One region of the Mesorhizobium sp. P2_D6 genome, then DNA from elsewhere that is predicted to be linked to it. Evidence: predicted binding sites of a transcription regulator. Region 1 holds the regulator's gene; the other holds the start of a gene.
What was found. Region 1 encodes PhoB, which activates phosphate uptake and scavenging genes when phosphate is short. Its sites were predicted from a motif close to TGTCATNNANCTGTCAT; they were not measured.
Positions count from the first base shown of each region.

Region 2: AC1D1L_RS29095 (RNA degradosome polyphosphate kinase) is a predicted target of PhoB. The motif match lies at 1,282-1,298, and genes of this name have one in related genera.

Region 1 covers NZ_JBFUEG010000018.1:17,551-20,934, forward strand. The annotation lists gene pstB (phosphate ABC transporter ATP-binding protein PstB) at 1-452, shown strand, start outside; gene phoU (phosphate signaling complex protein PhoU) at 494-1,198, shown strand; gene phoB (phosphate regulon transcriptional regulator PhoB) at 1,215-1,904, shown strand; gene AC1D1L_RS27450 (ROK family protein) at 1,929-3,164, opposite strand.
Region 2 covers NZ_JBFUEG010000021.1:26,129-29,512, forward strand. The annotation lists gene AC1D1L_RS29095 (RNA degradosome polyphosphate kinase) at 1-1,125, opposite strand, end outside; gene AC1D1L_RS29100 (zinc-finger domain-containing protein) at 1,362-1,607, shown strand; gene AC1D1L_RS29105 (FAD-dependent monooxygenase) at 1,627-2,850, shown strand; gene AC1D1L_RS29110 (TIGR02117 family protein) at 2,879-3,384, opposite strand, start outside.

The sequences.
Region 1 (3,384 bases):
AGAACGTTGCCTACGGCCCGCGCATCCATGGCCTAGCCAAGCGCAAGTCCGACATGGACCAGATCGTCGAGTCGAGCTTGAAGAAGGCGGCGATCTGGAACGAGGTCAAGGACCGCCTGCAGGAGCCCGGCACCGGCCTGTCCGGCGGCCAGCAGCAGCGCCTGTGCATCGCGCGCGCCATTGCGGTGTCGCCGGAAGTAATCCTGATGGACGAACCCTGCTCGGCACTCGACCCGATTGCCACCGCACGCGTCGAGGAGCTGATCGACGAGCTGCGCCAGAATTACACGATCGTCATCGTCACCCACTCGATGCAGCAGGCGGCGCGCGTGTCGCAGCGCACGGCGATGTTCCACCTCGGCTACCTGGTCGAGGAGGGCGCCACCGACAAGATGTTCACCAATCCCGACGACAAGCGCACCCAGGACTACATTACCGGCCGCTTCGGCTGAGCCGTCCAGCGGTTGAATTTTCAGGCACGAGGACCACGATCATGGGTGAACATACCGTCGCCTCCTTCGATGAAGAGTTGGGCCAGATCAGCAAGCTGATCCGCGACATGGGCGATCTGGCCGGGTCGATGGTCAGCGGCTCGACAAAAGCGCTGCTCAATTCCGACAATGCGTTGGCGCAACGTGTCGTTTCCGACGACGCCATCATGGACGCGCGCCAGCGGGAACTCGACGATCGCGCCATCACGCTCATCGCCAAGCGCCAGCCGATGGCCAACGATCTGCGTGCCGTGGTCGGCTCGATCCGCATGGCCGGCGACCTCGAGCGCATCGGCGATCTCGCTAAGAACATCGCCAAGCGCGTTGGCACTGTGGGCCTCAGCGTCACGCCGCGCGACCTCTCGCATTCCATCGATGCGATGGCGCAGCTGGTGCTGATCCAGGTGCAAGGGGTGGTCGAGGAATATGCCGCCGCGGATGCCGCAGCCCTGGCGAAACTCAGGAATGAGGACGAACGTGTCGACGTCAAATACACGTCGGTGTTTCGTGAACTCTTGACCTACATGATGGAAGACCCGCGCAACATCACCGCCTGCACGCATCTCCTGTTCTGCGCCAAGAATCTGGAGCGCATCGGTGATCATGTCACCAACATCGCTGAAAATGCGTATTATGTGCTGACCGGCCAGCAATTGCCCGCCAATCGCCCGAAGCAGGACGAGACGGCGATGGCCACTTCGGCCTGACAAGGGTGAACTGCTGATGATCGCGCCACGCATCATGGTCGTGGAGGACGAGGAGCCGCTGGGCGTGCTTCTCCGCTACAACCTCGAATCCGAAGGCTACCAGGTCGAGGTGGTGACGCGCGGCGACGAGGCCGAAATTCGGCTGCAGGAAAATGTGCCCGACCTTCTGGTGCTCGACTGGATGGTGCCGGCGGTGTCCGGCATCGAGCTCTGCCGCCGGCTGCGCATGCGGCCCGAGACCGAACGGCTGCCGATCATCATGCTGACCGCGCGTGGCGAGGAGAGCGACCGCGTGCGTGGCCTGTCCACCGGCGCCGACGACTATCTGGTCAAGCCGTTCTCGACACCGGAATTCATGGCGCGCGTGAAAGCGTTGCTGCGCCGCGCCAAGCCGGAAGTGCTGTCCAGCGTGCTCAAGGTCGGCGACATCGTGCTCGACCGTGAATCGCACCGCGTCTACCGCAAGAAGAGCGAAATCAGGCTCGGACCGACCGAGTTCCGCCTGCTCGAATTCATGATGCGCCATCCCGGCCGCGTGTTCTCGCGCAGCCAGCTGCTCGACAATGTCTGGGGCGAGACGATCTATATCGACGAGCGCACGGTCGACGTGCATGTCGGCCGACTGCGCAAGGCGGTCAACAATGGCCGCATGCCCGACGTCATCCGCACCATCCGCGGCGCCGGCTACGCTATCCGGGAAGATTAGGCGCGCCGCGCTGTTGCCGGCCCCTCAGGCGACATGCTTGCCCGCTTTCGCCTGAATCCCCGGTGCGAAAATCTCCTGGTCGACGAAGCTGAGCGCGCGCATGGCGCAGCCTTCGCGGATCAGCGGCAGTTCGTTGGGCTCGGTGTCGAAGGAGATCGATTTCGAGTGCTGGCCGCCGGCAGTCTGAGCAATCGCTTCGCGCAATGCCGGTTCGATCAGATCGAACGCGGCGGCGCTGACTCCGACCATGGCGACAGGTGCTGGATCGATCAGCGCGAACAGGCTGCCGAGGCCGAAGCCAAGCGCCTCGCCGGCTTTGCGGTAGGCTTCGCGCTCGGGGCCGTCGGTCTCGCGGGCACGTGCGGCGAGCGCCCGCATGTCGGCGTCGCCGACATCGACCGGTTCGGCATCCTCGCTCATCATTTTGGCGCTGCGCCAGATGGCGTAGTTGCCGGCATAGGCCTCCACGCAGCCGCGCCGCCCGCAACGGCACAGCGCGCCGCCGGGCCGGTGGATCATGTGGCCGAACTCGCCGCCCGAGGAATGGGTGCCGGTGAACAATTCGCCCTTCAGCACCAGCCCCATGCCGATGCCATGCGAGAGCAGGATGGCGATGAAATTGTCGCGGTAGCGCTCAGGCTGGCGCCATTGCAGCGCCACCGCCATCATGTTGCAGTCGTTTTCCATGGTGGCCGGAATGCCGAATTCCGCTTCCAGTATGTCGGCGAAGGCAATGTCGGTCAGCGGCGTGATAGGCGACCACAGCATGGCGCGCGCCTGCGAATCGGTGATGCCCTGGATGCCCATGGCAATGCGGGCGATGCTCTGAACATCAAGATCGGGATCCTCGAGCCGCCGCCGCACGATTGCCGTGCATTCGCCGATCAGCTCGTCGCGCGGCATGGTCAGCGTGTCCAGCCGGCGCTGCTCCTCGGCGACCACATGGCCGGCATAGTCGATGACGGTGACGGAGAGGAAGTTCAGCGACAGCACCACGGTCATCACCGCCGCCGCTTCCGGATTGAGGCCAAGGCCGACCTGCGGCCGGCCGCGCTTCAGCGCACCCGTCTCGCCGGGTTTGCTCTCGGCCAGGATGCCTTCTTGAATCAGATCAGACGAGATCGCCGATATGGTCGAATGGCTGAGGCCGGTGGTCGCCGCAATCTCGGTCCGCGACGGCTGGCCGGCCCGGCGCACGGCCGAAATCACCATCGCACGGTTGCGACGGCGCAGATCGTCGTGGCGGATTCCAACCGACATTTTTCCTCCCGGTCCTCCTCGCGCCTCATGATAGTGGAGGCATTTGGTGGCACCAGCCAAATATTGGCAGAAGCAGGCCGCGCTGTCATTGTTTATTGCGAGTCTCGAAAAAATTCACAGAGGCCATCAGATTCCATCAGAATCGATGTTGACAGCGCCTCGCCGTTGGACCAGTATTTTTTCGAGGCTCGAAAAAATAGAGCCTCTGTGTGCCGGCCTT
Region 2 (3,384 bases), on a different contig from region 1:
CATCGCCTGGCGCAGGAACTGCACCACCACGTCGAAGGATTCGTAGGGGTGGTGGACGACGATGTCCTTCTCGCGGATGGCCGCGAAACAATCGCCGCCATGTTCACGGATTCGCTCGGGAAAGCGCGGATTGTAGGGCCTGAATTTGAGGTCGTCGCGCGGCACGGAGACGATCTCCGAAATCTGGCTGAGCGCCAGCGGGCCGGTCAGAACGCTGATGCGGCTCGAAGAGACGCCAAGCTCGCCGGCAACGAACTCGCGCAATTCGCCGGGCATCGACTTGTCGAATTCGATGCGGATGACCGAACCGCGGCGGCGGCGCTTCAGCGCCGTCTCGAACAGGCGCACAAGATCCTCCGACTCCTCCTCGACCTCGATATCGCTGTCGCGGATGATGCGGAAGGTGCCGGAGCCCTTGACCTCATAGCCGGGGAACAGCTTGCCGATATAGAGGCCGACCGCCTCCTCGAGCGGAATGAAGCGAACATGCTGCTTGCGGTCCGGCAGACGGATGAAGCGCTTCAGCGCCACCGGCAGGCGCAGAAGCGCACTCATCTCCTCGCCATTCTTGCGATGGCGCAATTGCAGCGCCATGGAGAAGCCGAGGTTGGGAATGAACGGAAACGGATGCGCCGGGTCGATCGACAGCGGGGTCAGCACCGGGAAGACCTGATCCTGGAAATGATCTTCCAGCCAGACCTTCTCATCCTTGGTCAGTGCATCGCGGGTGATGCTCTCAATACCTTCCTTGTTGAGCAGCAGCATCAGCGCCGACAGGCTGTTCTGCTGGTCCTCCTGCAGCCGCTCGACCTCGCGCAAAAGCTGTTCGAGCTGCTGCTCGGGCGTGCGCCCGTCGGGGCTCTTGAGCGCGATACCTTCGCGAACCTGGCCGGCAAGACCGGCGACGCGGACCATGAAGAATTCATCGAGATTGGCGGCCGAGATCGACAGGAAACGGACCCGTTCGAGTAGCGGGTGGTGTTCGTTCTGCGATTCCTCGAGAACGCGCCGGTTGAACTGCAGCCAGGAGAATTCACGGTTGACGAAACGGTCGGGATTGCCGCCCTCGGGGCTTGCCGCCTCGATATTGATGAATTCGTTCAGCACCGGCTTCAGTTCATTCATGGTTTCCTGCCCGCAACCGTTCCTTTTGAAGCGCCGCAAATGCCGAGATGGCCATGGACGCTCTACCATGTCTTTGTGACGCATGATCCGTCGCGGAATCGCTCGACTTCCCGGTCATGCGCTTAACCGGCTCAACTTATCCTCTGCCAGCCTTTTGCGACAGTTTCATTTCATCGATCTTGCAAAGAGAGCTGTTATGATCCAGATGCAGACGAGACTGCGTTAAGGAGACGACGATGGCAGGCGGTTCCATTCCCCATTTCCAGAACGATGCCGGCCATCCGGCGATCGACATCGGTGTCAGGGAATTCATGTGCACCGGCGCCAACCCGCCCTTCGATCATCCGCATGTCTTCCTCGACATGGGCGACGACAATGAAAAGGTCTGCCCCTATTGCTCGACGCTCTACCGCTATTCGGCGAAGCTGAAGGCGACTGAAACGGTGCCGGCCGGCTGCATTTACATCGACCAGGCCGCCTGATCCTGTCGCGGCAAGCCCGATGCAGGACACACAGGCCCGGCAGGTCATAATCGCCGGGGCTGGCGTCGCCGGGTTGACGGCTGCCCTTGCCTTTGCCGAACGCGGATATGCGGTAAGGCTGTTCGAACAGGCGTCGCGCCTCGAAGCCGCCGGCGCCGGCATCCAGCTTTCGCCCAACGCAACACGCATTCTTCGAAAGCTCGGCGTGCTTGAGCGCCTGCTGCCGGCGGCCTTGCGGCCGGAAGCGGTGGTGCTCAAGGATGCCGGGACGCTGCGCGAACTGGCGCGGGTGCCGCTCGGGCAAGCCGCCGAAGCGCGCTGGCAGGCGCCCTATCTCGTCGCCCACCGCGCCGATCTGCAGGCGGCACTGCTGGCGCAGGTGGCTGAGCGGCCGGGAATTGAGCTTGTCACGGGTGCACGCGTCAACAGCATCGCCGTCAATGCGTCAGATGTTGCCGTGACCGCCGAAGCGGATGGCCGCGCGATCGAAGCAAGCGGCCGGCTCCTGGTCGGCGCCGACGGTGTCTGGTCGTCGGTCCGGGCGCAACTCGCAGGCTTCGGCAAAAGCCGTTTTTCGGGTGAACTCGCCTGGCGGGCAACGGTCGCGGTTGAGAGCGCCGCCGGAGAAGCCTTTACCGCCATCGCCGCTGACGACTGTGTCACCACCTTCCTGCATCCCGGCTTCCACATGGTCGCCTATCCCGTCAGCAACGGCCGCGCCTTCAATCTCGCGGCCTTCACCAAGGGCGAGCGTATTGCCGAAGGCTGGTCGGGCCATGCCGACCCAGCTGTTCTCGACGGCGCCACGCGCGGCACAGCGCCGGACCTCGCCAGGCTTGTAGCGCTGGCCGGTCCCTGGACGGCCTTTCCGATCCATACGGTCGTCCAGCAGCGGTGGACAAGCTCGCAAGGCATCGCCCTGATTGGCGACGCCGCGCATGCGATGACGCCGTTTGCAGCGCAAGGCGCGGCCATGGCGATCGAAGATGCCGTGACGCTGGCTGACGTCATTGCCGATTTCCCTGCCGATCCGGCAAGGAGTTTTCAGATCTGGGAAAACCTGCGGCGGCCGCGTGTCGCCAAAGCCGCACGTCGCGGTGCCGTCAACCGGTTGGCCTGGCATGCCGCCGGCCCGGTGGCTGTCGCCCGCAACCTGTTTCTGGCCATGCGCTCGCCCGACAAGCTCGCGGCCGATCTCGACTGGCTCTATGGCTGGGAGCCGCAGAAAATCATCAGGTGCTAGCTCGACGCCACCGGGATGCTGTTTTCGCCTAGTTATACAGCCGCATCGACAGGCGGAGCGAGGCCGGTAGCGGGTTCCACCAGCCGGTGCGCAGACCGGCGGTGCGCAGACCCGCCGCCGTCCAGGTGTTGCAGCCGACCAGCGCGTTGAAATGGCCGTTCGCCTCAAAAAAGCGGTCGAACCTCGAATACGCGGCATTCTCGATGACGATGGGGCCGTCCGGCCCTTGCTGGAAGCTCGCGTCGATATAATCGAGCAACGCTGCAAAACGCGCCTCATCGATGTCGAAGCCGGTGACGGCGGGATGCGGTTCGGCGATGGCGCCGGCGATATCGACATGCATGACCGAGGCGTCCAGCGTCAGCGCCTTGAGCACAGGCACTGGTTTCAGCTCAGACCAGGTCGGCGTCTCCAGATAGAAGGCGCGGCCGCCCCAGCCAAAGACGATGTAGCGCACCTCGGGAGCGTCCGCAGCGATGCCGGCATAGACCAGGAAATGGAAGCGTTGGCGTACGGCATCATCGACCGGAATGG